2 regions of the Blautia sp. MSK.18.38 genome follow, and region 1 is predicted to be linked to the other one. Evidence: predicted binding sites of a transcription regulator. Region 1 holds the regulator's gene; the other holds the start of a gene.
The links. The regulator Rex, encoded in region 1, represses fermentation and respiration genes when NADH is low (regulators of the CRP and FNR family bind a similar motif). The targets are predictions, from matches to a motif close to ATTGTTAANTANTTAACAAT.
Positions count from the first base shown of each region.

Region 2: NE638_RS01865 (oxidoreductase) is a predicted target of Rex. The motif match lies at 7,203-7,222, and genes of this name have one in related genera.

Region 1 covers NZ_JANFYP010000009.1:42,740-58,398, forward strand. Annotated here, with positions in the region: gene cobJ (precorrin-3B C(17)-methyltransferase) at 1-412, shown strand, start outside; gene cobK (precorrin-6A reductase) at 405-2,378, shown strand; gene NE638_RS07390 (cobyrinate a,c-diamide synthase) at 2,379-3,782, shown strand; gene cbiB (adenosylcobinamide-phosphate synthase CbiB) at 3,769-4,746, shown strand; gene cobD (threonine-phosphate decarboxylase CobD) at 4,774-5,826, shown strand; gene NE638_RS07405 (cobyric acid synthase) at 5,811-7,331, shown strand; gene NE638_RS07410 (precorrin-8X methylmutase) at 7,334-7,975, shown strand; gene pdxR (MocR-like pyridoxine biosynthesis transcription factor PdxR) at 7,972-9,288, opposite strand; gene NE638_RS07420 (pyridoxamine kinase) at 9,381-10,247, shown strand; gene abc-f (ribosomal protection-like ABC-F family protein) at 10,278-12,194, opposite strand; gene NE638_RS07430 (redox-sensing transcriptional repressor Rex) at 12,409-13,056, shown strand; gene NE638_RS07435 (NAD(P)H-hydrate dehydratase) at 13,118-14,635, shown strand; gene alr (alanine racemase) at 14,632-15,659, shown strand, end outside.
Region 2 covers NZ_JANFYP010000002.1:82,427-98,085, reverse strand. Annotated here, with positions in the region: gene aroE (shikimate dehydrogenase) at 1-207, shown strand, start outside; gene NE638_RS01885 (MFS transporter) at 213-1,412, shown strand; gene NE638_RS01880 (hypothetical protein) at 1,645-3,027, shown strand; gene aroD (type I 3-dehydroquinate dehydratase) at 3,263-4,024, opposite strand; gene NE638_RS01870 (shikimate dehydrogenase) at 4,062-4,940, opposite strand; gene NE638_RS01865 (oxidoreductase) at 5,163-7,160, opposite strand; gene NE638_RS01860 (NUDIX hydrolase) at 7,546-8,049, shown strand; gene NE638_RS01855 (BMC domain-containing protein) at 8,391-8,756, shown strand; gene NE638_RS01850 (BMC domain-containing protein) at 8,768-9,199, shown strand; gene NE638_RS01845 (EutP/PduV family microcompartment system protein) at 9,218-9,748, shown strand; gene NE638_RS01840 (hypothetical protein) at 9,878-10,060, shown strand; gene NE638_RS01835 (alanine/glycine:cation symporter family protein) at 10,053-11,504, shown strand; gene NE638_RS01830 (amidohydrolase) at 11,508-13,118, shown strand; gene NE638_RS01825 (hypothetical protein) at 13,457-14,020, shown strand; gene tnpA (IS200/IS605 family transposase) at 14,277-14,687, shown strand; gene NE638_RS01815 (RNA-guided endonuclease InsQ/TnpB family protein) at 14,742-15,659, shown strand, end outside.

The DNA.
Region 1 (15,659 bases):
CCCGGGTGTGACAGCAGCCACAGGCGGCGCCGCAGTGCTGGGTGCACCGCTGATCCATGACTTCTGCCTGATCAGCTTAAGTGATCTTCTGACTCCGTGGGAGAAGATCGAGGCAAGGCTTCTGGCAGCAGCACAGGCGGATTTTGTGGTATGCCTTTACAATCCGTCCAGCAGAAAACGTAAGGATTATCTTCAGAAGGCTTGTGATCTGATGATGAAATACAAGTCCCCGGATACTGTCTGCGGCACGGTTGCCCAGATCGCACGTGACGGCGAGACTGCACAGGTTATGACACTGAAGGAACTCCGTGATACAGAAGTGGATATGTTTACTACCGTATTTGTGGGAAATTCACAGACTAAGAATGTAAACGGCAAGATGGTAACACCAAGGGGATATAAGAATGTATAAAGCCATTGTTTTTGCAGGGACCACCGAGGGCTATGCGCTCTGTGAGTTCCTTGCGGAAAATCATGTTCCGGTCTATGCCTGTGCAGCTACGGAATATGGCGGCTCCCTTCTGAAGGAAAATGAATTTCTCCATGTCAGCGCCGGAAGGCTGAAAACCGAAGATATGGAGGAGCTTTTCCGAAGGGAAGCGCCGGAGATCGTTCTGGACGCCACTCATCCCTATGCAGCAGAGGTGACAAAAAATATCCGGACTGCCTGTGAGAACGGAAGCATCCGCTATCAGCGTGTCCTTCGCCCGGAGGGGGAGAAGAACAGGGAAGCCATCTATGTGGAAAGCACGGAGAAGGCGGCAGAACTTCTTTCCGGTACAGAGGGGAACATTTTTCTTACCACAGGAAGCAAGGAGCTGTCTAAATTTACAGTGATCCCGGATTACCAGGAGAGGCTTTTTGCCCGGGTGCTGTCCATCCCTTCCGTGATCAGCTCCTGCGCGGAGCTGGGGATCGAGGGAAAGCATCTCATCGGTATGCAGGGGCCATTTTCCACAGAGATCAATGAAGCCATGCTTCGACAGTTTCAGTGCAGCTATCTGGTCACCAAGGATACCGGTCTGGCAGGTGGATTCCCGGAAAAGATGGAGGCTTGTCAGCGCTGCGGCGTCACACCTGTGATCATCGGAAGACCATTGCAGGAGGAGGGGCTGTCCCTGCCGGAAGCAAGGGTATTTCTGGCAAAGCTGTTCGGCCTTACCCTGTCACAGAGGATTTCTCTTGTAGGCATCGGCATGGGTGCGGAAAAAACCCTGACTTTGGAAGGAAAGAAGGCCTTTGATGAGGCGGAGCTTCTGATCGGTGCAAAGCGTATGACAGATGCCGTACAGATGCCGGGGCAGATGGTTCTCCATGAGTACCGCAGTGATAAGATCGTGGAGTATATCAAGACACATCCACAGTACCGTACCGTTGCCATTGCCCTTTCCGGCGATGTGGGCTTCTACAGCGGCGCAAGGAAGCTGATCGATCTTCTGGATGGTGATGTCCAGGTGATCTGCGGGATTTCTTCCGTTGTCTATTTTATGGCGAAGATCGGTCTTTCCTGGGATGATGCCAGAATCGTCAGCGCTCATGGAAGAGACTGCAATCTGATTGCCCTGATTCGGCATAACCCCAAGGTTTTTTCCATTCTGGGAACAGAGGATGGGGTGGCTCGCCTGGCTTCTCGTCTGGTTGCGTATGGAATGGGTGATGTGACCCTTTATGTGGGTGAAAATCTTTCCTACGAAAATGAAAAAATCTTTCATGCCAGTGCAGCAGATCTTACAGAATACCGGGGCGATGCGTTAAGCGTGGTAACTGCGTGCAATGAAAAGGCAGTACCTTTGCCCGCAGTTCACGGGATCTGTGATGAGGAATTTCTCCGTGGGAAGGCGCCTATGACAAAGGAAGAGGTGCGTACGGTTTCTCTGTCCAAGCTTCGGCTTCAGGAGGATTCTGTCTGCTATGATGTGGGAGCGGGTACAGGCTCGGTTTCTGTTGAGATGGCGCTTCGTGCCTGGAAGGGGCAGGTCTATGCCATCGAGAAAAAGGAGGATGCCCTTGCTCTTCTGAAGGAGAACAGGCGGAAATTTGCCACAGACAATCTGGAGATCGTGCCGGGTACTGCACCGGAAGCAATGGTGGAACTGCCTGTTCCGACACATGCCTTTATCGGCGGGTCTTCCGGAAATATGAATGAGATCATCCGGCTTCTTCTGGACAAAAATCCAAAAGTACGGATCGTGATCAACTGCATCACCCTGGAGACGGTGACGGAAGCCATGAATGCCATACGAGATTTCAGCCTGACGGATGTGGATATCGTACAGCTGTCTGCGGCAAGATCAAAATCTATCGGAAGGTATCATATGATGATGGGTGAGAATCCGATCTATATCATTTCCTGCAGCGGAAGATGGGAGGAGATTTAGGTGAAGATCCCGAGAATACTTCTTGCGGCAGGTGCCAGCGGAAGCGGAAAAACCCTGATCACCTGCGGGCTGCTTCAGGCGCTGGTGAACCGTGGCCTTAAGGTGGCTTCTTTTAAATGCGGCCCGGATTACATAGATCCTATGTTCCACAGCCGTGTGATCGGTACAAGATCCCGAAACCTGGATACGTTTTTTACAGATGGAGACAGAACCCGGTATCTTCTGGCAAAGAACGCATCGGACTGTGAGATCGCAGTGATGGAGGGAGTCATGGGGTATTATGATGGTGTAGGAGGGATCACCTCCAGAGCCAGCGCCTATGATCTGGCCTCCACCACAGATACACCGGCGATCCTGATCGTAAACAGCCGTGGCATGAGTGTTTCCCTGGCTGCCTATGTAAAGGGCTTTCTGGAATACAAAAAGGACAGTCATATCTGTGGCGTGATCTTTAATCAGATGTCTCCCATGCTGTATCCCAGGATGAAGAAGCTTCTGGAAGAGGAGCTTTCCGTAAAGGTGCTGGGATATGTTCCGAAGGTGGAGGACTGTGTGATCGAAAGCCGTCATCTGGGGTTGGTGCTTCCGGAGGAGATCCCGGAGCTGAAAAGCCGTCTGCAGAAGCTTTCCGAGGTACTGGAGAAAACCCTGGATATCGATGGGATCCTGGAGCTTGCAGGGGAAGCACCGGAGCTTGCGGCACCGGAGACGGAAATGCTGATACAGAAGGATACTGCCTTCGGATACCGTACAGAGGAAAAGGTGCGGATCGGTGTGGCGGATGATGAAGCCTTCTGCTTTTTCTATGCGGATAATTTAAATCTTCTGGAGCAGATGGGAGCGGAGCTGGTACGTTTTTCACCCATTCATGACAGAGAGCTTCCGGAGAATCTGGACGGGCTTCTTTTAAGCGGCGGTTACCCGGAATTAAACGGGGAGGCGCTGGAAGAAAATCAGGAAATGTGCACCCGGATCCGGGAAGTTATCCTGGATGGAATGCCTTGTCTGGCAGAATGTGGCGGATTCATGTATCTTCATCAGGAGATGGAGGATATGGAAGGAAAGCAGCGCAGAGTCTGCGGGGTGATCCCTGGAAGGGCTTACCGGACACCGAAGCTGAACCGGTTCGGCTATATCACCCTTACGGAAAAACAGGATACCGGACTTGGTGAGATCCCGGCTCATGAATTCCATTACTTTGACTCCACAGATTGCGGAGAGGATTTTCATGCGGCAAAGCCGGCATCTAAAAGAGGATGGGATTGTATCCATGACCGAGGCAGGCTGATGGCAGGATTTCCGCATCTTTATTATTACGGAAATCCCAGGGTTCCGGCACGCTTTCTGAAGAACGCACTGGAATATAAGAAAGAACGGAGGCAGAAAAAAGATGCTGAAATATAGTCTTCCTGCACTGGTCATAGGATTTGTGCTGGATCTTCTGATCGGAGATCCCAGATGGCTTTATCATCCGATCTGTGTCATCGGCAATCTGATCGCAGTGCTGGAAAAGGTGATCCGGAAGATTTTTCCGAAAAATCACGGCGGTGAGCTGACAGGAGGCTTTCTGATCGTAGTGCTTGTCGGTCTGTTCAGCGGCGGGGTGCCGCTTCTGGTGCTTTATTATCTTTACCGGTATCTGCCGGTGACCGGATTTGTGCTGGAGGTTTTCTGGTGCTATCAGCTTCTTGCCACCCGTTCCCTGAAAGATGAGAGTATGAAGGTTTATGACCGGCTGAAAAACGGAACTCTGGACGAGGCACGCTATGCGGTGTCCATGATCGTAGGCCGTGATACCAGAGAGCTTACGGAAACCGGCGTGACAAAGGCTGCTGTGGAAACCGTTGCGGAAAATGCATCCGACGGCGTGATCGCCCCCATGCTTTATATGGCTATCGGCGGGGTGCCGCTGATGTTTTTGTATAAGGGTATCAATACCATGGATTCCATGCTTGGATATAAAAATGACAAATATCTTTATTTCGGCCGTATTGCGGCAAAGCTGGATGATGTGGCCAATTATATCCCTGCCAGGATCTCCGGATGGCTGATGGTGGCAGGAACTGTTTTTACAGGAATGGATACAAAAAACGCGGCAAAGATCTACAAACGTGACCGGAGAAATCATGCAAGCCCCAACTCTGCTCAGACAGAGGCTGCCATGGCCGGAGCGCTGGATGTACAGCTTGCGGGAAATGCATATTATTTCGGGAAATTATATGAAAAACCCACGATCGGGGATCCGATCCGCCCGGTGGAGCCGGAGGATATCAAAAGAGCTAACCGGCTGATGTACGCGGCATCCATACTGGGGGTGGTTGTATTTGGACTGCTCAGTGCGGGGATCCGGTTCGGGTTATTAAGGTAACAATAAATACAGACAGGAGAATGACCAATGACAAAACACATACATGGAGGAGACGTATATAAACATAAAGACTGCCTGGATTTTTCGGCAAATCTGAATCCTTTGGGAACACCGGAAAGTGTGAAGCAGGCCATTATCCACAGTCTGGATCATATTGCACAGTATCCCCAGGTGGGATGCGGCGTTCTCAGGGAAAGGATCGCAGAATCGGAAGGGGTAAAAGCGGAAGAGGTAATATGTGGTAACGGAGCAGCAGAAGTGATCTTTACGCTCTGTCATGCAGTAAAGCCAAAGCGGGCTCTGATCCCGGCGCCTACTTTTGCGGAATACGGACAGGCTCTGGCCAGCACTGGCTGTGAGCTGGAATATTACATGCTGACGGAAAATGACGGTTTTGTGCTCAGTGAAGCATATCTGGATATCCTCCATAAGGGACTGGATATGGCTTTCTTATGTAACCCCAACAATCCTACCGGCATGCTGATTCCCCACAGGCTTCTGAAAAGGATCCTGGAAAAATGCAGAAAGCTGGATATCCTGCTGGTGGTAGATGAGTGTTTCCTTGATTTTGTAAAGGAACCGGAAGAGTATTCTCTGAAGCGTTCTCTTTCCGGGTTCAATAATCTTTTTATCCTGAAGGCATTTACAAAAAGATATGCCATGGCCGGTGTGCGGCTGGGCTATGGCCTCTGTTCTGACAGAAAGCTGCTGGAAAGGATGGAGCTCTGCGTTCAGCCATGGAATGTTTCCACCATGGCCCAGGCAGCCGGGCTCCAGGCACTTACAGAGACGGAATATGTAGAGGAGGGAAGACAGCTTGTTTTTCGGGAGGCACAGTGGCTGAAGGATGAGCTGGCCCGCATTGGGTATAAAGTATTTCCGTCGGAAGCAAATTATATTTTCTTTAAAGGACCGGAGGAGCTCTTTGACTTCTGTCTGCGCAAGCGGATCCTGATCCGTGACTGCAGCAATTATCCGGGTCTTACAAAGGGGTATTACCGGATCGCGGTAAAGCGCCATGAAGAAAATGTAAAACTGATCGAAGTACTTGAGGGAGGTATATTATGGCAAAAGCAATAATGGTACAGGGAACCATGTCCAATGCCGGAAAAAGCCTGCTGGCTGCGGGACTTTGCAGGATCTTTAAGCAGGATGGATATCGTGTGGCTCCTTTTAAATCACAAAATATGGCACTGAATTCCTTTATCACAGAGGATGGTCTTGAGATGGGACGGGCCCAGGTCATGCAGGCAGAGGCAGCCGGGATCCGGCCGTCTGTCCTGATGAATCCGATCCTTCTGAAGCCTACCAATGATGTAGGCTCCCAGGTGATCGTAAACGGAGAGGTTCTTGGAACCATGAGTGCTAGGGATTATTTCAAATATAAGAAGACCCTGGTCCCGGATGTGATGAAGGCGTACAACGCTCTTGCAGCAGATAACGATATCATTGTCATCGAAGGTGCGGGAAGTCCTGCCGAGATCAATCTCAAGGATGAGGATATTGTAAATATGGGTATGGCAAAGATGGCCAAGGCACCGGTCCTTCTTGTGGGAGATATTGACCGTGGAGGTGTTTTTGCCCAGCTGATCGGTACGGTGGAGCTTCTGGAGGACGATGAGAAGGCTATGGTAAAGGGGCTGATCATCAACAAATTTCGCGGAGATAAGACTATTTTGGACCCTGGTGTTGTCATGCTTGAGGAAAGAAGCGGGATCCCGGTGGTGGGTGTGGCGCCTTATCTGGATATCCAGGTGGAGGATGAGGACAGCCTGACGGAGCGTTTTGACCGGAAGCAGGAAGCCGGTGTCATTGATATCGCAGTGGTCCGTACACCAAGGATTTCCAACTTTACGGATTTTAATCCTTTTGAGAGCATTCCCGGAGTTTCTCTCCGCTATGTAAAACACCCGAGAGATCTTCACTCTCCGGATATGATCATCCTTCCTGGAACCAAGAACACCATGGGTGATCTGATCTGGATGCGGGAAAGCGGAATGGAGGCAGCGGTTCTCAAGGAAGCCTCCAGAGGCAAGCTGATCTTTGGTGTCTGCGGCGGCTATCAGATGCTGGGCGAGACCTTAAGCGACCCTCATGGAGTTGAAAATGGCGGTTCCATGAAAGGAATGGGACTTCTTCCCATGGAAACGGTATTTGCCGAAAAGAAAACCAGGACCAGGGTGCAGGGGCATTTCGGTCAGCTGTCCGGTGTGTTTGCTCCTCTTTCCGGTGCGGAGATCGAGGGCTATGAGATCCATATGGGCGAAAGCATCCTGAAGGACAATGCAGGAACAGCCACGAAGATCACAGACAGCGTCAGCGGTAAGAAAAAAGAAGAGGGTGCTTTTGCAGGAAATGTGTGCGGAACCTATATCCATGGCGTTTTCGATAAGGAAGCATCTGCAGAGGCGATCATTCGCGTGATCGGTGAGAAAAAAGGTATTGATGTGGAAAATATGACAGGCGTGGATTTTGCGGCATTTAAGGAACAGCAGTATGATATCCTGGCTGCAGAGTTGCGGAAGCATCTGGATATGAAAAAAATCTATGAGATACTGGAAAACGGGATTACGGAGGAAGAATAGAAATGAAAGTTGAGCTTGAAAATGTAAAACCCATGGAGATCGAAAAAAGAAGCTTTGAGATCATCACAGAAGAGCTGGGGGATACTCCCCTGATCCCGGGAACAGAGCTGATCGTAAAACGCTGCATCCACACAAGCGCAGATTTTGATTATGCAAAAAATCTCTGCTTCTCGGAGGGGGCAGTGGAGATAGCCATGGACGCCATTCGCAACGGTGCCTGTATCGTCACAGATACCCAGATGGCAAAGGCCGGGATCAACAAGCGTGCACTTGCCCGCTACGGCGGTGAGGCTTATTGCTTCATGTCCGATGAGGATGTGGCTGCCCTTGCAAAAAAGAACGGGACTACCAGAGCCACAGCCAGCATGGACAAGGCAGCAGAGATGGATAAAAAGCTGATCTTTGCCATTGGAAACGCACCTACCGCACTGGTACGTCTTTATGAGCTTATTGAGAACGGAAAGCTTTCTCCTGAGCTGATCATTGGTGTGCCGGTAGGCTTTGTGAATGTTGTGCAGTCCAAGGAGCTAATCATGCACGCAGATGTGCCTTATATTGTGGCAAAAGGACGCAAGGGTGGAAGCAATATTGCTGCGTGCATTGTAAATGCCCTGCTCTACATGATCGATAACCGGAGAGATTAGGAGCCGGTAACCTCCTTCAGAAGCTGACAGGCAGGCAGAAAATCCTTGGATGGAATGGAGGAGCAGGAGAGGACCAGGGTGACCTCGGCTCCGTTTTCTCTGAGAACCTCCAGTCCCAGACCACGGTTCCGGGCTCTGTCTGTCAGTTCACTGCCTGTGAGAGAACAGGGAAGAGTAAGGGCAAGGCTGGTTCCTGCGGTTCCTGTTTGAATCTGGCAGTCCTGGCCGAAGGTTTCCCGGACAGCCTGGGAAAGAGCCTTCAGCTTCTGGGAATAAAGGCGGCGGAGCTTTCTAGTCTGGGAAGCCAGATGCCCGTCGCGGATAAACTGGCAGAGCGCGATCTGTTCTGCCTTGGAAGCAGTCTGATTATAAAAGGCTGCTTTTTTTGTATATTTTTCCCGGAGAGAGCGTGGCAGTACCATGAAGCTGACACGGATGGAGGGCAGCAGCAGCCTGGAAAAGGAACCGATATAGACAACGTTTTCACCACCTGCAAGACCGAAAAGTGAAGGTGTCGGCTTCTGGAAATAAACAAATTCGTTTTCGAAATCATCCTCAATGATCAGATGGTCATTGATCTCCGCATGACGGATCAGCTCCAGGCGTCGTTTTACCGGCATGATCTCGCCCCATTTCGTCATGTGAGCAGGAGAAACATAGATCACATCGCAGCTTTTGTCCCGGTAATGGACATCAAAGCCGTAATCCTGAAAGATGGTGCTGCATGTGGTGAAGGACGGTGTGGGGAACGAAACGGTTTTCCGTTCATGGATTAGAGGACAGAGGATCTGGAGAAGGGGCTGGAGACCGGCTCCTACTACAATGTCATCCGGGGAGCAGATCACATTTCTGCGTTCCCGGATATAGTCTGCGAGAACCTCCCGGAAATCGCTTTCGCCCTGGGGTTCGCCATAAGAAAGCATACGTTCGCCCTGGCGGAGGGCGCTTTTGATGTAACGCTGCCACAGATCAAAACGGAAGCTTTCCCGGTCAACACCGGAAGAGGCAAAATCATAAAGGCAGGGCGTGATATCCTTATCCTGTTTTTCGGGGGGAAGCAGATGCTGCTTGGAAGCAATGCTGGTGACATAATAGCCGCTTTGTGCCCTGGCGATGATATAGCCGTCTGCTGCCAGCAGAAGATAGGCATTTTCGATGGTGGTACGGCTCAGCTTCAGCTCCTGGGCGCATTTGCGGAGGGAGGGCATTTTGCTTCCGGGAAGGAGACGGCCTTCCAGGATCAGCTTCCGGTAATAGTGATAAACCTCCAGATAAAGGTGTTCTTTTTTGTGTTCTGCAGATATATTTAACATAAGTATGATGATTTCCTTCCAAAAATGATTGCGTAAACCTGACAGTTCATTCTATAATATTACAGAAAAAAACTCAAGACTGGAGAATTACCATGAAAAAAATAGCAGTGATCAATGATCTTTCCGGGCTGGGGAAATGTTCACTGACAGCAGCGATCCCGGTGATCTCGGTGATGGGAGTCCAGGCGTGTCCACTTCCCACCGCTGTTTTAAGCAACCAGACCGGTTATGAAAGTTATTTCTGTGAGGATTTCACAGAGCATATGGAACCATATATGGAGCAGTGGAAAAAAAGAGGATTTTTCCCGGATGGGATCTATACAGGATTTCTTTCTGACGATAAGCAGGCAGACAGGATCCTGAAATTTATGGATGCGTTTGCAGGGAAGGATACTCTGATCCTTACAGATCCGGTGATGGGGGATGACGGCGCGGTTTATCCGATCTATACAGAAGAGCTTCGCAGCCGGTTCTGCGAACTGACACGTCGTTCCTATGTGATCACACCGAACCTTACGGAAGCCCTCCTTCTTCTCTACGGAAAAGAAAAAATGGAGGAGATCTGGAAGGAACTGCAAAAGGCATCAGAGGCCCGGCGGATGGAAGAGATCCGGGAGATCGGGTGCGGACTTGCCCGGAAATTTTCACTTCCTGCCGTTGTGATCACCGGAGTGGATCACAGGGAGGAGGGGCAGCCTCTGAAAATGGGAAATCTTGTCCTGGAAAACGGAAACAGCTCCTGGGTATTTGCAGAGAAATCTGGCGGAAGCTATTCCGGGACAGGAGATCTTTTTGCATCCGTGCTCAGTGCAGGGCTGGTAAAAAGATATTCCATGAAAACCTGTGCAGAGCTGGCCGTGGACTTTATCTCGGCATCGATCCGGGATGCGGTGGAGGAAGGAACAGACCGTAACGATGGTGTATGCTTTGAACAGCATCTCGGCATGCTGCTTCCATAAAAACATGAGGGGATAAAAAAGAGCTGACCGTCAGGCCAGCTCTTCCCATTTTTCATAAAGCTCTTCCAGTTCTTCAGCGATGGCTGCTTTTTCGCGGCTCAGCTTTGTACATTCCGCTACATTGGTGCAGACATCCGGAAGGACCATGGTTTCGTCGATCTCGCTGTCTCTTGTTTCCAGCTCTTCGATACGGGCTTCGACTTTTTTCAGCTCGGCTTCCCGTTTTCGTTTCTTTGCCTGTTCTTCCTTCATCTGCTGCCAGGAAAGCTTGTTCTCGGAAACCGATTTTTCTTCGGCAGGTGCCTCCGGAGAAGTGCTTCCCGGTGCATAGGTACTGGTCAGCTCCTCCTTCTTTTCCAGATAGTAATCATAATCACCGATGTAATTTACCACTGCCTGGTTTGTCAGTTCCATGATCCTGGTCGCAGTCTGATTGATAAAGTAACGGTCATGGGATACATAAAGGACTGTACCGGTGTAGCTGACCAGTGCTTCCTCCAGGATCTCCTTGGAGGCAATATCCAGATGATTGGTAGGCTCGTCAAGGATCAGGAAGTTGGCTTCGGAAAGCATCAGTTTTGCAAGGGAAACACGGCCTCTTTCTCCACCGGAAAGTGCGGAGATCTCCTTGAAAACATCATCTCCGGTAAAGAGAAATGCGGCAAGCATATTTCGGATCTCGGTCTCTGTGAGAGTCGGATAAGTATCGGAGATCTCCTGGAAAATCGTCTTGTCCATATGCAGAACATGATGTTCCTGATCGTAATAACCGATCTGCACCTTGGAACCAAGGGAAAATTTGCCGGCATCTGCCTCAATAAGACCGTTGATGATCTTCAGCATGGTGGTCTTTCCGGTTCCGTTGTTTCCGATCAGTGCCACACGCTCGCCGCGTTTGATATCAAAGGAGATATCGGAGAACAGGGTCTGTCCCGGAAAAGCCTTGGAAAGCGCTTCCACGTGGAGCACATCGTTTCCGCTTAACACCCGTGGTTCCAGCGAGATACGCATCCGGTCCTGGAGCTCAAGAGGCTTTTCGATCCTCTGTACACGGTCCAGCATTTTTTCACGGCTTTCCGCACGCTTGATGGATTTTTCACGGTTAAAGGATTTCAGCTTGGCGATAACGGCTTCCTGATGCTTGATATCCCGCTGCTGATTTAAGTATGCCTTGTACTGTGCGTCACGAAGTTGAGCCTTCTTGAGAGCATAGGCAGAGTAGTTGCCGCTGTATACGCGGGTCTGTCCGGCTTCGATCTCAATGACCTTGGTGACTACCTTATCCAGAAAATAACGGTCATGGGAGACGATAAAAACAGCTCCCGGATAATTCAGAAGATAAGTTTCCAGCCAGGAGATGCTTTCCATATCCAGGTGATTGGTTGGCTCATCCAGAAGCAGGATATCCGGCTTGGAAAGAAGCATCTTGCCCAGCGCCACGCGGGTTTTCTGACCGCCGGAAAGAGTTTCGATCTGCTTGTCATAATCTTCCTCCGTGAAGCCGAGACCCTTTAAGACACCGGTCAGCTCACTTTTGTAAGCGTATCCGTTCTCCAGCTCAAACTGATGGGTCAGGCGGGTATAGGTTTCCATCAGACGGTTCAGCTCATCACCGGTCACCGTGTTCATTTCCTGTTCCATATTGCGGATACGGCGTTCCATATCGATGATGTGCTGCTTGGTGGTAAGAAGCTCCTCGTAGATGGTATGATGTCCGTGGATATCCTGGTACTGGGCAAGATAGCCGATATTTTTATCCCGGGCAAGCACCACGGTACCGGAATCAGCAGAAAGCTCCTGCATGATGATACGCAGCAGTGTGGTCTTTCCTGCACCATTGCATCCGATCAGAGCAGCCTTTTCACGGTCTTCAATGTGAAAGGATGCATCATTTAAAATTACTTTTTCGCCAAAGGCCTTGCATATATTCTGACATGATAAAATCATAAAAACTGTCCTCCTGTATAAAGAATCACCCCTGTTTATGTCTGAACAGGGAAAAATCCTCCACCTATTATAACGGAAACTGCCGGGATTTCAAAGAAAAAATCAATTATTAGAAAAATTATAAAGAAATTTGTACAGAATAGACAACTTTAATTGACAGGAAAATGTCAATTCGTTATAATTAACCTAGTGTAAGGTAAGGAGGAAAACTATCGTGGAGACAAAACAAATCTCGAAAGCGGTGATTAAGCGTCTGCCACGCTATTACCGCTACTTAGGAGAGCTGATGGAAGATAATGTAGAACGTATTTCTTCCAATGAATTAAGTAAAAAGATGCATACCACAGCTTCTCAGATCCGTCAGGATCTTAATAATTTTGGCGGTTTTGGGCAGCAGGGGTATGGCTATAATGTACACTATCTTTATACAGAGATCGGTAAGATCCTGGGACTGGATACCGTTCATCCGATGATCATCCTGGGTGCCGGTAATCTGGGACAGGCACTTGCCAATTATGTGGATTTTGAGAAGCGCGGGTTCAGGCTGGTTGGTATCTTTGACGTAAATCCTGTGCTTGAGGGCATCGCAGTCCGTGGACTTGAGATCCAGATGCTCAGTGAGCTTCCGTTTTTCCTGAGAGAGAATAACGTGGAGATCGCGATCCTGACACTTCCCAAGAATAAAGCCAAGGAAATGGCAGATATCCTGGTGGAGAACGGGATCAAGGCAATCTGGAATTTTGCACATCTCGATCTTGAGACACCGGATGATGTGATCGTAGAGAACGTTCATCTTTCCGAGAGTCTGATGACACTGTCTTATAATCTCAGCAAATACAGGCAGGAACATGTGGATAAGTAAGAATTGTTAAGCTGCCGGAAACGGCAGCTTTCTCTATGACAGAGGGGAGGCAGAAGACAGAATGAAGAAGCTTGTTACCTGCAAAGAAATGAAGGATCTGGACTCCACAACGATCCGTGAGATCGGAGTTCCCTCCGAGGTTCTGATGGAGCGGGCGGCACTGAAGGTGGTAGAGGAAACAGAAAAGTATCTCCAGAAGGACGAAAGGATCCTGGTAGTCTGCGGAAGCGGAAATAATGGCGGTGACGGTATCGCTGTTGCCAGATTGTTCCATCTGAAGGGAATCCGGGTAGAGTTTTATATGGTCGGAAACAAAGATAAAATGACCAGAGAGACAGCTCTTCAGTATAAGATCGCTTCCGGTTATCGTGTCCCGGAGGTGAATAACCCGCAGTGGAGTGAATATACTACTATAGTAGATGCCGTGTTTGGGGTAGGCCTGACGCGTCCGATCGAGGGGCATTATGCTGATATCATCCATGAGATGAACAGTGCGAGGGCCAAAAAGATTGCAGTTGACATCCCGTCAGGAGTGAACGGAGATACTGGCCTGGAAATGGGAATTGCCTTCAGCGCCGATCTGACTGTCACATTTGCCTACCGGAAAAGAGGTCTTTGCTTTTATCCGGGAAGACTGTATGCAGGAAGGATCGTTACCGCCGATATCGGGATCTATGAGCAGGAAGCTGTGACTGCATCTGCCGCCTGTCTGGAAAATAAAGATCTGAAGCTGTTTCCGGAACGTGATCCCGGCGGAAACAAGGGTACCTTCGGAAAAGTGCTCTTTGTGACCGGAAGTGAGGGAATGTGTGGAGCCGCTTATTTAAGCGCCAGTGCAGCACTTCGTGCCGGTGCGGGAATGGTAAAGATCCAGACTGTGGAAGCCAACAGGATCCCACTGCAGATACTCCTTCCGGAGGCTATGGTCTGCAGCCGCTTTGATCAGGAATCCAATGAACAGCTTCTATCCTGGTGTGATGTGATCGTGATCGGACCGGGACTTGGAACATCAGTGGCCAGCCGTGAGAGAGAACAGTGGTTTCTCACGGCGGCTGCCCGGGAGAAAAAGCCGCTGATCCTGGATGCGGACGGCCTGAACCTTCTGGCTGCACATCCACAGTGGTACCAGTATCTGGGAGAGCATGTAGTCCTGACACCGCATATCGGAGAAATGAGCCGGCTCAGTGGCAGAACGATCCAGGAGATCCAGCATGAGATCGCAGATACTGCACTGAAATGTGCTGCGGAAACAGGCTCTGTGTGCGTATTGAAGGATGCATGTACGGTGATCGCAGATGAAAAAGGCCAGATGTATCTGAATCTTTCCGGTAATTCCGGAATGGCAACTGCAGGAAGCGGAGATGTGCTTTCCGGGATCCTGGCAGCAGTGTTATGTATGTATCTGAAAACGGAGGAACAGCCTCCCATGGTTTTAAAGGCCGCGTTAGGTGTTTATCTTCACGGACTTTGCGGTGATCTTGCAGCCGCTGAAAAAGGAATGCGCAGTATGCTGGCAGGAGATATCATAGAATATCTGCCCAAGGCATTAGCTATAGGTGAAGAGGAGTCGGGATTATGAAAAAATACGAGAGAGTAAAAGCACTGGTATCACTGGATGCCATTGCCCACAATTTTGAGGAAATGCATAAAAATGTCAAAGAAGGGACAAAGATCATCGCTGTGATCAAGGCGGACGGTTATGGTCATGGTGCCAGAGCTATTGCCCGTCTGATCCAGGACTATGACTATATCTGGGGATTTGCAACAGCTACTGCAGAGGAGGCACTGGAGCTTCGGCATGCAGGGATCATCAAGCCTGTCCTGATCCTTGGCCTTGTATTTGAGGAATATTATGAAGAACTTGCAGCCAACGATGTCCGGATCACCATATCAGATCTAAATACAGCGGCAGAATATGCAAAAGCAGGTGCACGCATTGGAAAAAATGTACATATTCATCTGGCTCTGGATACGGGAATGACAAGGATCGGATATGCGGATATTCCGGAAAATGCGATAAAGATCGAAAAAATCTCAAAAATCCCGAATCTGGTGATCGAGGGAATGTTTACCCATTTTGCCAGGGCGGATGAGACCGACCGTTCTCCTGCACTGGTGCAGCTGGACCGTTATCTCCGTTTTGCAGAGCTTCTGGAAAAAAGAGGCGTTCATATTCCGGTACGTCACTGCTCCAACAGTGCAGGTATCATCCGTGTTCCGGAAGCAAATCTCAATGTCGTTCGTGCCGGCATCACCATTTACGGTATTTATCCGTCAGAGGAGGTAGAACGTGATATTGTGAAGCTGACACCTGCAATGGAGCTGAAAAGTCATGTATCTTATGTGAAAAATGTGGAACGTGGAACAGCGGTAAGCTATGGAGGAACGTTTGTTACAGAACGCTTTACCAGAATGGCAACGATCCCCGTAGGTTATGCAGATGGCTATCCGAGACAGCTTTCCAATAAGGGCTGGGTCCTGATCCGGGGCAAAAAAGCTCCGATCCTCGGACGGGTCTGCATGGATCAGTTTATGGTTGATGTCACAGATATCCCGGAGGTGAAGGCCGGGGACGAGGTCACTCTGATGGGAAGAGATGGAGA
Region 2 (15,659 bases), on a different contig from region 1:
CATAAGGAGCTTGTTGTTGCTGACTGCGTATACAATCCGGCCGAGACAAAGATGGTAAAAGAAGCAAAAGAAGCAGGCGTGAAGCTTGCGGTAGGCGGAAAAGGAATGCTTCTGTGGCAGGGTGCAGCATCTTACAAGCTTTACACAGGTCTTGAGATGCCGACAGATGAGTACCAGAAATTTCAGGCTGAGAACGAAGGGAAATAAGAAAAATGAGCCAGACAGGTAAGAAAAATTTAGTGATTACTTCTATCGCGCTGTATTTTACATATTTCATCCATGGAATCGGAGCTTCCATCATGGGTCAGTACAAGCCGGAGCTTGCTGCTCACTGGGGAGCAAAGGCTTTAAGTGATGGAACTATGGATGTCAGCATGGTAGTATCTGTAATTGCCGCACTTGGACTTGGAAGACTGATCTCTCTTCCGTTTTCCGGTCCCCTGTCCGACAAATTCGGACGCAGATTAAGCGGAATCATCGGCGTGATCTGTTATGCAGCATACTTTATGGGAATCGCATTTGCTCCGTCTATGGGAGTTGCCTACGCCTTTGCCATTGTAGGCGGTATCGCAAACTCCTTCCTGGACACCTGCGTAAGCCCAACATGTATGGAGATTTATGTAAACAATCCTTCTGTAGCGAACCTGTTTACAAAATTCTCCATGTGTATCAGCCAGTTTCTGCTTCCATTCCTCATCGGATTTGTAGTAGCGGCGAATATGTCCTACAGAACCATCTTTATTGTTGCAGGTGCTGCGATCTTTATCGATGGAATCCTGATCCTGTTCCTGCCATTCCCGGAGAGAAATACAGCAGGTACAGTAAAGAAAGAAAAAGCAAAATTAAAGATCACTCCTGCAGCTCTTGCAGCAATCCTCATCGGATTTACAAGCTCTTCTACATTCATGCTGTGGCTGAACTGTAACCAGGAGCTCGGAAAGCTTTATAACTTAAGTGATCCTTCCAAGATCCAGTCATTCTATGCAGTAGGAACCTTTGCAGCAATCCTGTGTTCCTCTGTATTTATCAAAAAAGGACTGAAGGAGATCAATATCCTGATCATTTATCCGCTGATCTCTTTCATCATGCTGGGACTTTGCTACTTTATCCAGAATCCGACAATCTGTCTTATCGGTGGATTTGTGATCGGTTTTGCAGGCGCAGGCGGTGTGCTTCAGCTGGCTGTTTCCACAACTGCGGAGTTCTTCCCGGAAAACAAGGGAACTGCAACATCCATGGTCATGATCGCATCCAGCGTTGCGAACTACACCATTCTGACATTGGCCGGCTACATTACAAAGACTGCCGGAACCAGTGCTCCGAGAATGATCCTGCTTCTCAATATGGCAGTGACATTCATAGGAATCCTTCTTGCACTGTTCGTTAAGATGAACCGTGGAAAAGAGGCTTGACTGAATCAAGGAAATCCCTTGGGGTGAATATCCGTTTGACTACAGTAAAAAAAGTGAATCATTGTATGGATACAGACAAAGATGACTGAATCTGTGCAAAACAAAGTTCCAATTCGGGAACGATTCCCGGATTGGACTTTACCGTTTTTGAAAATGTTTGTTAATTAACAAACTTATAAAATAAAAGATACTATATATGTATTATCAAAAAAAACGACAAAGGAGAATCGTTATGGCACGTGCAGCAAGACAGCGAAGAGAACACGAACTGCCCTACATTCCGTTTGGGCCATTTCAGATTCGTTTTCCGTTTATTCACTATAAAATTGAGTCCGTAGAGTTTATCCAGGGCCTGATCCTCGGGGTTACGGCACTGGCGGCGGTTCCTTATCTGGAACAATATCTGGGATTGCCTTATGAGCTGGCATGGAGCTGTGTGATCATAGAGACCATGCTGTATATGCTACACAGCTTACTTGGTGATCCGGTTGTACCGGGATGGATCACACCGACCCTTCCGCTGACGATCGTATTCCTGGAAGGCTTCCCTATGGGAAAAGAACGTATCCAGGCAATGATCGCCCTGCAGATGCTGGTTGGTCTCGTGTTCATATTTATGGGCATCACCAAGCTTGCGGATAAATTTGTCCATGCAGTACCAAATTCTGTTAAGGGTGGTATCCTTCTTGCTGCGCCGGTGACGGTTATGGCAGGACAGCTGGGAGAGGGCGGCAACATGCATAAGTATCCGCTGGCGATCGTTGCCGGTGTAGGCCTTCTGATCCTGATCAGCTTTTCAGATAAATATCAGGAGAAGAGAAAGAACAACAAATTCCTGGATCTTGTTGCCAGGTATGGAAACCTTTTCCCGTATCTGATCGCCATGGTGGTAGGTCTTCTTGTAGGAGAACTGGATGCGCCTGGTTTGGAGCTGGGAACCTTTATCAAGATCCCGCAGTTCAAAGAGATCATCTCACAGGTAAGTATCTTTGGTGTGGGAATCCCGCCGGTCTCCATGTTTGTCAAAGCGCTTCCTCTGGCACTTGTATGCTATGTTATCGCATTTGGTGATTTTGTTACCACAGAGACACTGGTTACAGAGGCACGCCAGTCCAGAGATGATGAGTACATTGATTTCAATTCCAGCCGTTCCAACCTGGTCAGCGGCATCAGGAACCTGATCCTTTCCGTCATTGCCCCGTTCCCGCCGCTTTCCGGTCCGTTATGGGTTGGAATGACAGTATCTGTTTCCATCCGTTACAAGGAGGGAAAGAAAGCTATGAAGTCTCTGATCGGCGGTATGGCATCCTTCCGTATTGCAACGTTTTTAAGTGTGCTGATCATTCCGGTTGTAAGCTTCTTCCGTCCGATCTTCGGAGTCGGTTCCTCCATTACTCTGATGTTTCAGGCCTTTGTCTGTGCAAGGATCGGTATGGATTACTGCAGAACAGACCGTGACAAGATGATCGCAGGTGTTATGGCAGCGGTGCTTGCAACTCAGGGAACTGCATGGGCATCCGCATGGGCCCTGGCTGTAGGCTTCGGCCTGAATATCTTCCTTTCAAACTGGGACCCCAGAAAGAAAGAGGAGAATGCCATCGAGGATAAAAATTGATCAGAGGAATAACAAAGATATAAAAAAAGAAAAAGAAGAAGTGTGCTGGATGGGTCAGCACACTTCTTCTTTTTGTCATGAGATTTGTTGTTTTTAATTATTATTTTAATAGATTTGCTATTATGGGATTAAAATTGCAAAAATTTGTTACATCAATTGGGTTTAAAAACTGGTTTATAATTCGCGTTCTGTTACAAAAATCTACCGTAGATCCTTTTTATGGGAGGTTACAGGATCACAGGCTTTTGTGGATAATGTCAAGAACCTGTGCAAGCTCGTTGACATTGATCTGTCCCGGTGCGGAAGCTTTGGTAGCTGCACCGAAGGTAAGGGCGGAACCGAAGGTTTCGCCGGCGAGACGGCTGACAACACCGGTACCTGCCATGGACATGGTAATGATCGGGCGGTCGGCGAACTGCTCGGACATTTCCAGCGTGGCACTTAAGAGTGTAAGCACGTCCTGTTTGTTTCTTGGCATAACAGCCATTTTCGGGATATCTGCGCCATAGTCCTGCATCATGCGAAGACGGCGCACGATCTCATCCTTCTCAGGAGTTGCGTCAAAATCATGGTTGGAAGCGATGACCTTTACGCCATAGCTGTGTGCTTCCTGGATCATGCTTTTTACGATCTCCTCACCTGTGAAGGCTTCTACATCAATGAGATCTACATAGCCGCTTTTTGCGACAGCCATGTTGAGTGCTTTGTAAGCTTCGTTGGAGATCGCTTTTTCTCCGCCTTCTTTTGCAGTACGGAAGGTGAAGAGGATCGGAGTGTCCTTTAAAACGGTCTGGAGATCTTTTGCCACATCCAGAACCTTGTCTGTGTCAAAAACGTCCTCAAACCAGTCAACACGCCATTCCACAACGTCTACGGGGATCCTTGCGAAGGTCTCTGCCTCAAGGAGGATATCATCCTTTGTCTGTCCCACGATCGGGACACAGATCTTCGGTCTTCCCTCTCCGAGTGTGATATTTCTTACCTGAACTGTTTTCATAATGGTCCTTTCTGATACGACAGGAACAGATAGCAGTTTAGTCGTCGTATCTGATGTTAAGAATCTCTTTCATATGTTCGATCGGCATCGGTTCGCCGGTCCACAGTTCAAATGCAGCGGAGCCCTGGAAAAGCATCATGCCAAGGCCGTTCATTGTCTTGCAGCCAACTTCCTTTGCCATAGAACGCATAGCAGTTTCAAGAGGGGAGTAAGGCACGTCAACAACGATAAGCTCCGGGCGGAAGTAAGACTTGTCCGGAACAACGGACTGACCTTCCAGTGGTTTCATTCCAACACCTGTCGCATTTACGAAAATATAACTGTCAGCCATTTCTTTTTTCAGCTGGTCAAGATCTGCCAGATCATAGAGAATAGCATGGCTTGAAGTTCTGGTGTTGATCTTTTCTACCGTAGATACTGCACGGCCCCAGAATTCATCTTTGCGGTTGAAGATCACGATCTCGCCTACACCGTCAAGTGCTGCCTGGATCTCGATAGCAGTTGCGGCACCACCTGCACCTACGATGGTCATTTTCTTTCCGATGGCGTTGATGTTATTGTCTTTCAGTGCTGCCATAAATCCGATACCGTCTGTGATATGGCCTGTAAGATGACCATGATCATTAACGATGGTGTTTACAGCGCCGCACATTTCTGCTGCCGGTGAAAGCTCGTCAAGGTACTGGCCTACCAGAGTTTTGTTCGGCATGGAAACGTTGGAACCTCTCATTTTCAGAGTACGGATTGCTTTTACAGCATCCTCGATCTCGTCTGCACCAACCTCAAATGCAAGATATGCATAATCATAGCCAAGCTTTGCAAAAGCTTCATTCTGCATGGCAGGAGAGCTGGAGTGGCGGATCGGATATGCCATAAGACCAATCAGTTCGGTATGTCCTGTAATTCTTTCTGACATGGTAATAACTCCTCTCATTGGTAAAATCTGGATGAAGATTTGTCTTTTTTAAACCTCCCACCACATAGATCTGAAGAAGTTGCGGACATTCTCCGGACGGCTGCGGGGGAGGAAGACGTGGAAAATCTATGTTACGGATCACCGAGTGAACTGTAACAGATCTATATACACTTTCCGGTAGAAGGATTGAAATGTTCCCGGAAAGGGTATAGCGGAAAAATATTAAAGGTATCCCTTCTGCTCAAGAATGGTAAGGATATTGCGTCCTTCCTGGGTACCGTCAATGATTCGTCTTGCTCTCTGGCTGTCGCCGATGTTCATGATCTCAACATCCTCAGAAGAAAATTCCTCTGTGAGGTTCTGGTAAAGCTGTCCCTGAGCTCTCATTCCGAGACATACGAAGCCGTACTCAAATGGAAGCTCATAAGGCTCACCGTCGCCCCTGACAAGGAAGGAAGAATCCTTAACCTCAAGGAGAGCAGTTTTTGTAAGCTGATGTACATTGTGTTTTTTCATCATGGTCTTTGTGTCATTTTTGCTTACCGGGTCAAGATCACGTCCGATCTGATCCATCATCTCAACGATAGAGATGTCTGCGTTTCTGTCAGCAAAGAATTCCACAACATCAAGACCTACAGCACCGCCGCCTACAACAACAACCTTTTTGCCTTCCAGATCCTTCGGAAAATCATTAATGTGGCTGATCATACCAAGAATAGAATAAATATTATGGTTCTCGTTGTCAATACGATCCTTTAGTCCTGCAATCGGAGGCAGAAGCGGAGCGGAGCCGGTGGAGCTTACGATGATATTCGGATGGAACTTGCGGATGTTTTCCGGTGCTCCTTCTGTGTTTTTGAAGATGTAAAGATTATCAAGCTGTTCAGCACGATGCATGAGATAGTGCGGGAAATCAGCAAGACGGTTCTTTGCAGGGATCTTTGAAATCAGAGATGCAAGTCCGCCAAGCTCATTGCCTTTTTCCAGAAGGAAGGTATTGCATCCAACCTCTGCGGCTGTACAGGCAGCTTCCAGTCCGGCAGTACCGCCGCCGATAACGACCACGTTGCAGTTTTTATTTACATGTTTTTTCTTATATACATCGCCCTCAAGAACAGATGGGTTTACAGTACAGCGGATCGGACGGTTTACACCGATACGGTTTCCGGCACAGCCAACGTTACAGGAGATACATTTGCGGAGGTCACACTCATGACCTGTGGCAACCTTGTTTACCCATGCAGGGTCTGCAATCAGACCACGGCCCATACCGATCAGGTCTGCATCACCGTCAGCCAGGATACGCTCAGCAACCTTCGGGTCACGGACATTACCCATGGAGATACATGGCTTGTTGAATTTTTCTCTTACGGCCTTTGCCATGTAGGAACGCCATCCGTCCGGGAGATAATTTGCATCGATCTGGTACTGGATGGAACCGTTAAGTCCGCAGGAAACATCAAAGATATCAACCTCTTCCTGAAGATAATCCAGGTATTCCAGAGTATCCTCCAGTGTATTTCCGCCCTCCATCAGCTCATCCGCACTGAGACGGAGCATGATCGGGAAGAAAGGTCCTACCTGTTTTCTTACCTCATCGATGACCATACGGCAGAAACGGGTACGGTTCTCAACAGATCCACCGAATTCATCGGTACGCTTGTTTGTGATCGGGGAGAGGAACTGACTGATCAGATAGGAGTGTCCTGCATGGATCTCTACCGCGTCAAAGCCAGCTGTCTGTGCACGTTTTGCAGCCTCACCGTATTTTTTTACGATGTGAAGGATCTCATCTTTGGAAAGAGGACGCGGGATCTCGCCGCCTTCCTTGGATGGAACATCGGATGCGGAAACCGGCTGCATGTTAATTCTGGAAGAAATTGCAGAAGCACCTGCATGGTTGATCTGGATCGCGATCTTTGTTCCATATCTGTGGATATTTTCACAGAATTTGAAAAGACGTGGCAGATAGTTATCATGATCGATGCGCAGCTGTGTGGTTCCGTTGGAGCCCTGCGGGGAATCGATGCTTGCGTTCTCTACGATGATGAGACCTGTGCCACCCTTTGCACGCTGCTCATAATAATTGATATGAAGAAAACTCATTTCGCCGTTCTGTTCACCGTAGTTGGTGCCCATCGGCATCATAACAATACGGTTCTTGATAGTCATATTTTTAACGGTTAATGGGGAAAAAATATGCGGATAATCATTCTTCATCTGAAAAAACCTCCCTGGTTATTTTAAATAGAATCGTTTGTTTGTGTTAATTATATAACAGAATAATCTATAAAACTAATTCATAATACGAGCGATATAATAAAAATAATCTATAGATTTTTGCATATCATCTTTCAGGCTGCAGGTACTTGCATGTTTATAATGTGAAAAAAACAGATGCAGAAGGATAACTGGTTACTGAGAACGGAGTGAACGGTAGCGCTAACTGGAAAATGGTATCGGATCCAGGGGTTTACATATATGATTTTAACGTGTTATCATAACAAATAAAAAAGATACAGAAAACGGAGAAACGGGCAGGCTGAAACGGATCAAATGTAAGACTGTATTTCCGCGTTCTGTAAAAAGACAGGAGATAGATAAAATGGAATTCTGGGATATTTACGATGCAGATAAGAAACCGACAGGACGAACTATGAAGCGCAATGACTGGTGTTTAAAGGATGGAGAGTATCATCTGACAGTTTTGGGCGTGGTAGCAAGACCGGACAAGACCTTTCTTATTACCAAACGTGTGATGACAAAGGCCTGGGCTCCGGGCTGGTGGGAGGTTTCCGGCGGTGCAGCCCAGGCAGGAGAGGCTTCCCGTGATGCAGTACTCCGTGAGGTGAAAGAGGAGACCGGACTGGACGCCAGTGAGGCAGAGGGCGGATACCTTTTTACATATAAAAGAGAGAATCCGGGGGAAGGAGATAATTACTTTGTGGATGTGTACCGTTTTGTCATGGATGTGGAGGATAAGGATCTGAAGCTTCAGACAGAAGAGACAGACGGATATATGTTTGCAACCCTGGAGCAGATCCGGGCGTTTGCCGCAGAGGGAAAATTCCTACATTATGACAGTATTAAGAAGGTGTTTGAGTTTTAAGCAGATTTTTGAATGATTTTTATCCTGATGTGGAAATAGATGTTGTTTTCTGTGGATTTATATTTCAATTAACGTTGTTTTTTGCCTTATTTTCGAAGAATTGTATTGACATTAAGAGGCTCAGATAGTAAAATTTAACGTAGGGAAATTATAAGCCGGATGAACAGAGTCCGGCTTATCGAATATTACGTACGTCGAGAACATCTGACGCATCAAATTATGTTTTGCACAGCTGAACTTGATGCAGTAATTTCTGAGAGTGCTATAGATCAATCGGGAAGAATATAGCAGTAATTAAAAAAATGCTGTAATACGAAATTTTTGAAAGCGAGGAATCATCAATGGCGGATGAACATAGAGATCAGATCAGAATCGTACAGGAAACCGTAGCCGGTAAGGAGATCACATTTGCCCATATCATGGGTGGTCCGGCACCTATCATATATCAGAAGCTTGGACTGAATCCGCAGGTGGACTATGGATCATCTGCAATTGGTATCATGAATATGACACCTTCCGAGTCTGCTGTGATCGCATCCGATATTGCTGTGAAGAGCGGTAATGTGTATCTTGGATTTGCAGACCGTTTTACAGGAACACTGATCATAACAGGAGAGATTTCCGATGTGCAGACTGCAATGGAGGAGATCGTGGATTATTTCCGTGATACTCTGGGATATGTAGTATGCAATATCACCAAGCGATAAGGAAGTGTACCATGGAAGAACGGATAACGAAGGAAGAACTGCTGGAGAGGCTGTTTCATGATGATTATGAGAACCTTAAGGGAAGAAGACTTCGGCTGACCCGGGTGAGAGTACCTGGAAAGGAGCTTTCCTTTGCACATGTTTTTACACCAAGTGATAAATCTGTTTATGAGAATCTTGCGTTACATATCGGTGTTCATGAAGGTGAAGATCACAGAGGAGATGCCATCGGCATGGTCCGTGTCACACCCTGGGAGGCAATCGTGGTTGCGGCAGATGTTGCAGTGAAGGCAGCTCATGTGGAAGTAGGATTTATGGATCGTTTCTGTGGGACGCTGATCCTGACAGGCGGTTTTACGGAAGTGATGACAGCTGTGGAGGAAGTGGTACGATTTTTCCATGAGACATTGAAATTCGATGTCTGTAAGATCCACAGAAGCTGAGGCAGGACGGGATAAAAAATGAAAAAAATTTTTCTGATGGGTCGAAGTGAAGCCGGCAAAACATCCCTGACACAGGCGCTTAAAGGGGAAGAGCTTCATTATCATAAGACTCAGTATACCAATACAAATGAAGATACTATTGATTCACCGGGAGAATATGCGGAATCCAAGCATTTCAGCGTAGGACTGGCCTGCTTTTCCTTTGAGGCGGATGTGATCGCCATTGTACAGGCAGCCAATGAGCCATTTAACCTGTTTAGTGACGGCAGCAGGAATTTTCTACTACGGCCGCTGATCGGGATCATCACCAAGGTGGATTCTCCCCATGCCAACATTCCCATGGTCAGACAGTGGATGGAGAACATGGGTTGTGAACGGATCTTCATGGTAAATAACAAGACCAGGGAAGGCATCAGTGAGCTGATGGATTATCTGCAGGATGATCTCCCGAAGCTTACGCTTGAACAGGCGAAATTCAAGCAGAGCCTTGGCCTTAACGAATGGGATTCCATGCCGGAAGGGGTGGAGTATCCGGAATCCATACGGTAAAATAGTAATATTCACGAAAAATGAATAAAAATACAAAATTCAAACAGAAAAAGTAGAAATTCCTCCGGAACTGTGATATACTGTCATTGTTTGGAAGATTCGTGGGCTGAAATGTAAGATCCCCAGAGCATGAAGGATAAAGAGGATAGAAACGGGGCTCGCAGATATATGGCAGAAGAGCTGTATGTCGGGAACACCGGGTATCCGTATCTGCCTTCATGTTCCGGGGATTTTTTATATTCTATACACAGATTTTCCGAATGGATGCAAAAGACAAAAAATAAGAAGGACAGGAGAGGAAAAGATGTTTGAATTATTTGAAAATCTGACCAACTGGCTCTGGGGACTGCCGTTGCTGATTACGATCCTCGCTACAGGCGTATATCTGACAGTACGTTCCGGTTTCTTCCAGTTTCGCCATTTTGGTTACATTGTGAAAAACATGTTCAGTAAAGAACGTCGCCAGGAAGGCGGAGATGACGGAAAGAGCCTGACACCGTTCCAGGCTATTTCCATTGCGATCGGAGGTACTGTTGGTGTATCCAATATGTCCGGTGTTGCAACGGCCATTGCAACAGGAGGACCTGGGGCATTATTCTGGCTCTGGATCGCGGCGCTTCTTGCCATGGTCATCAAGATGGCAGAGGTAACACTTGCTGTATACTACAGAGAGAAACAGCCAAACGGTGAGTACCAGGGAGGCCCGACCTACTACATGCAGAAGGGTCTTGGCGGAGAGAAAAAGCTTCCCTTCTGGAAACTTTTTGCAGTACTGTTCGGCGGCTGTATTTTCATGACATGGTTCATTACTTTGCAGAATTATACAGTATCAGAGGCTGTCGGAAGTACCTTCCACCTGCCGTACATCGTACCGTCACTTTTGTATGTGGCAGCGATTTATCTGATCATCATCGGCGGTGTAAAGAAAGTCGGCGTGATCTCTTCCTATATGACACCGATCATGTGCATGCTTTACATTGTAGGCTCTCTCGCAATACTGGTAGTGAATTTTGACAAACTGCCGGAAACCTTTGGAATGATCTTCAAGGGCGCATTTACAACACAGGCGGCAGTCGGCGGATTTATGGGAGCCGGTGTTGCAACAGCAATGCGTCTTGGATTTGCCCGTTCCGTATACAGCAACGAGGCAGGCTGGGGAACCTCTCCTATGATTCATGCTTCCGCAAAGACAGATCATCCTGTAAAACAGGGACTGATGGGAGCATTTGAGGTATTTGCAGATACTATCGTAGTGTGCTCCATGACAGGTCTTGTTGTTATTACCACTGGCTACTGGAATTCAGGACTTCAGGGATCAGAGCTGACACTGACAGCATTTGAGTCCGGAATGGGCTCTGTTGCGAGAGCACTGATCGCGATCAGTATCTTCCTTTTCGGACTGACAACATCAACCGGATGGTTCACCTACTACAGCGTGATCCTGAAGCACTGGCTGAAAAATAATCAGAAGGTTCTGAAGATTGCAGAGAAGGTTTTTATCCTTGGAACACCATTATGGGGTCTTCTGGTCACAGTGCTTACTCTTTACGGAAACGGAACACCGGCGCAGCTGTGGGTAATTGCAGACTTTACAACCGTATTCCCTACATTTGTAAATGTTGCCACATTATTTATCTTAAGTGGTACTTTCTTTAAACTGCTGAAGGATTACAAGGCGCGTTACATGGGAATTGGAAAGGTAGACAAGGATATGGCACTTTTCTACGAGGATAAAAAAGAAAAAGAGGAAAAATAAACAGTGGATACAATTTTTTTTAACGGATGTATAAGAACACTGGATGACAGTGAAAAAGTGGCAGAGGCTGTGGGAATCGAAAATGGTCGGATCGTTTTTGTGGGAACTGATAAAGAAGCGGAAGCTTTTTCCTGCAAAAAACGGATCGACCTTAAGGGAAGGCTGATGCTGCCCGGTTTTGTGGATACACATATGCATATGCTGCATTATGCATTTGTGGAAAGATCTGTAAAACTGTTTGACTGTACAAGTGTTGAGGAAATGCTTGCCGCAGCAAAAAAAAGACTGGAGGAGAGCAAAGGTCAGAAGCTGACCTGGCTTTACTGCAGAGGCTGGAATGAGGAGCATTTTGATAAGCCACGCTATCCGCACAAGGATGAGCTGGATGCGCTCTCAACGGAAATCCCCATCATTATGGTGCGTGTCTGCGGGCATGTGGCTGTGTGCAACAGCTGCGGTCTGGAGCTTCTGAAAAAAATCCCGGAGTTCCCGGAGATTGCGAAGGAGGTTGACCTGGATACCGGACTTCTGAAGGAAAATGCAGTACAGTTTTATTCTTCCGTATTGGAAGCACCATCCCAGGAAGAAGTGGAAGGCTACATCAAATACAGTGCGAAGAAGCTGAATGAATGTGGATTTACAGGTGTACAGTCCGATGATCTTGCCTCACTTCCGGGGAAAAACTGGCGTCGGATCATGGCCTCCTACAAGGCACTGGATGCCAGAGGGGAGCTGAGTATCCGCCATTATGAGCAGTGCCTTTTTGAGCGGGCGGAGGATGCGAAGGCTTTTATTGAGGAAGGATATCGTACCGGACAGAGGGGGGATCACTTTACTGTCGGACCAATGAAGCTGATCCAGGATGGTTCCCTTGGTGCAAGAACTGCGGCCATGAATGAGCCTTACGAGGATTCGCCGGGAAATACCGGGATCATCACATTCAGTCAGGATGAGCTTGACGATCTGTTTGCTTTTTTTGACCAGCATCAGATGCAGGCAGCGGTACACTGTATCGGCGATCGTGCCATGGATATGGTCATTGAGGCAGCTGCGAAATCTCTTTACCGGAAGGATAATAAAAAGGGCAGACATGGTATCGTACATTGCCAGATCACCAATCCGCGTATTTTGCAGGGGATGAAAGACCAGGATCTTCTGGCATATATCCAGCCGGTATTTATCGATCTGGATATGAACACAGTGGAACCTGCCATCGGCGCACACCGTATGGATAAGGTGTATGCATGGAAGAGCATGCTGGATATGGGAATCCATACGTCCGGCGGTTCGGATGCTCCTGTGGTAAGCTTTGATGCCATGGAGAATATTTATTTTGCAGTCACCCGCAAAAATATCAGCGGTCAGCCACAGGAAGGCTGGATCCCCTCCGAAAAAATGTCTGTAGATGAGGCGGTGAAGCTTTTTACAAAAAACGCAGCTTACGCTTCCTATACAGAAGACGAGAACGGAACCATCGAAGTGGAAAAAAATGCAGACTTCGTAGTTCTGGAGAAAGATATTTATAAGATTGATCCGGATGAGATCAAGACCACGAAAGTGGATATGACAGTTCTTGGCGGTGAGATCGTTTATGAGAGAAAAGTAGAAGAATGACGGCAGTATAAAAAGAAAAAAGTGAGAGGCAGAGTCTGAGTGGAGCAGGCTCTGCCTTTTTGTGTGGTGCAGTAAAAAGTATAGAACAAATATTCGGTTGCCCTATACTTTTTTACGCTGAATGACATACTGTAAAAGCAACAATAATAAAGATAAAAGCACTCTCTTTACATATAGTAACAGGCAGTATTTACATATCCACAAATTTCAGAACAACAAGGAGAACCGTATGGATCATTTCAAATTACACTCCGAATACCAACCCACAGGAGACCAGCCTCAGGCTATCGAAAAACTGGTCAATCATTATAGTGCTTCTTATTGTAGTGGGAATATCTATGGTTACTTTTGGATCCATCGTATGTAATAAATTGCGACAACCACAAAACTATATTGAAGCAGTAGACTCAGATAGTATAGAAATGAAAACTGCTGAATTGTTATCAGGAATTGATGGAACAATGATGTTTCGATACAATTCAAGGGATACATTTAAAACGTTATCTATTTACTTGTCAGAATATCAGCTTGGACAACGAGTTTCACATAAAAAAGTTTTGGAACTTTCCTATGAAGATGTGAAATCTTCCACAAATGGATTGATTGTCATTACACCGGATTTTGATAATTTTACTGCAAAGCTCATCGCAGCAGATAAATATTCAAAATATATGACAGAAATACCAATTTTGGAGGGAGTTAAAAACAGGGAATATTATGGAAGATCAGCAACGACTATTGAAAACAAATGCAAGATAGAGTATGGAACAGAGCAAGGATTAGCAGCACTGATTTATGGAGAAAAAGGGTTAAGCTCGTTGCCAATACAGGATATTGCAGGGGAGCATATAGATACAGATAATGAGTACATGTATTACTATTCGGTTGAATTTATAAAATAGCACTAATAAAAAGAAGAGGATGTTACGTAATCTGCTTTGATTCGTTGGCATCCTTTTTTGATATTTAGGACAATAAGCGGGAATCCTTGGCAATTCAATTACCGAGATGAAAGCGCAGGATTGTGCATATCTGCACATTGAAATAATATAATAATCTCCCAATCCCTTGGTATTAATGCCGTAACCGGCATATAATCAATCGAAAATATGTTCGTTTTTTATTGCGCATTTCTACTTGTTATGTTATACTATATGTATGAAAGAAAAGCTAATACATTACAGGACTTGTGTGTGTAATATTAATTACCATATGGTGTGGTCGGTGAAATACCGGCGGAAGATATTAAACCCAGAAATTGAGGAATACCTAAAGGAACTGGTGCAGCAGATCGCTGAGGATAAAGGTTTTACTGTTCATTTATTTGAATGTGGTGAAGGTGATCATGTCCACTGTTTTGTATCAGCTCCACCAAAACTGTCCATAACAGCGATTGTCAAGTATCTGAAGGGGATCACCGGCAGAAAACTGTTCGAACGTTTTCCGGAAATAAGAGACCAGCTATGGAAGGGAGAGCTGTGGAACCATTCCTATTATGTGGAAACGATCGGATCTGTATCGGAGGAAAATATCCGCCGTTATATTGAGCATCAGAGCAAGTCGTATTAAACCAAGGTGGAGTGTAGATTTCTATCTGCATAGCTGTCCAAAGGGGGAAGAGGAATGCTGCTGTCACACAGAACATCTGTAAAGATCCGGCCGGAATATTCCAATATCATAGGGCATATGTGTTATGCAGCTTCCAAACTCTGGAATGTCTGCAACTACGAACGTCATCATTATAAAGAGCTGGGACTGGAAAAGTATCCTGACTGGTATTATCAGAAAAAAGCGCATAAAGGAGATCTGTGGTACAGACAGCTTCCGTCACAGACAGCACAGGAGACCTGCAAGCAGCTGGACAAAGCATGGAGATCTTTCTATGTCCTGAAAAAGACCGGAGGGATCAAAGATCCAAATCCGCCCCGTTTTAAACAGGACAATATCCCGGTCACATACATGCAGATGGGGATCCGGCATGAGAAAGGTTCAGACCAGCTGCGGCTGTCTCTGCCAAAGGATCTGAAAATCTATATGGAAGAAACCTATGGGATCCATGAAAGATTTCTATATCTTGAAAATAAGATTTTCAGGGACATGGATCATATAAAACAATTGCGGATCTATCCGCCGGAAAACGGAAAATGTGACCTTATCGTTATCTATGAGATTGAAGGACCAGAGCAGCTTTCCCAGAATGGACATTATTTATCTATTGATCCTGGACTTCATAATCTGATGACCTGTTATGATTCCGGAAATGGCCGGACTTTTATCCTTGGAAGGAAATATCTTTCATTGGAAAGATACTTTCATAAAGAGATCGCCAGAGTGCAGTCTGTTTGGTATGCGCAGCAATCGGAAAGAGGGATAAGATATCCAGGATCATCGAAACATATCCAGAGACTTTACAGAAAAAAGCAGAATACAGTGAAGGATTATCTTCATAAAGTGACCAGATGGATTGCAGAATACTGCAGAAAAGAAGATATCCGCTGTGTGGTTGTGGGAGATATCCGAAATATCCGTAAAGAGAAAGAT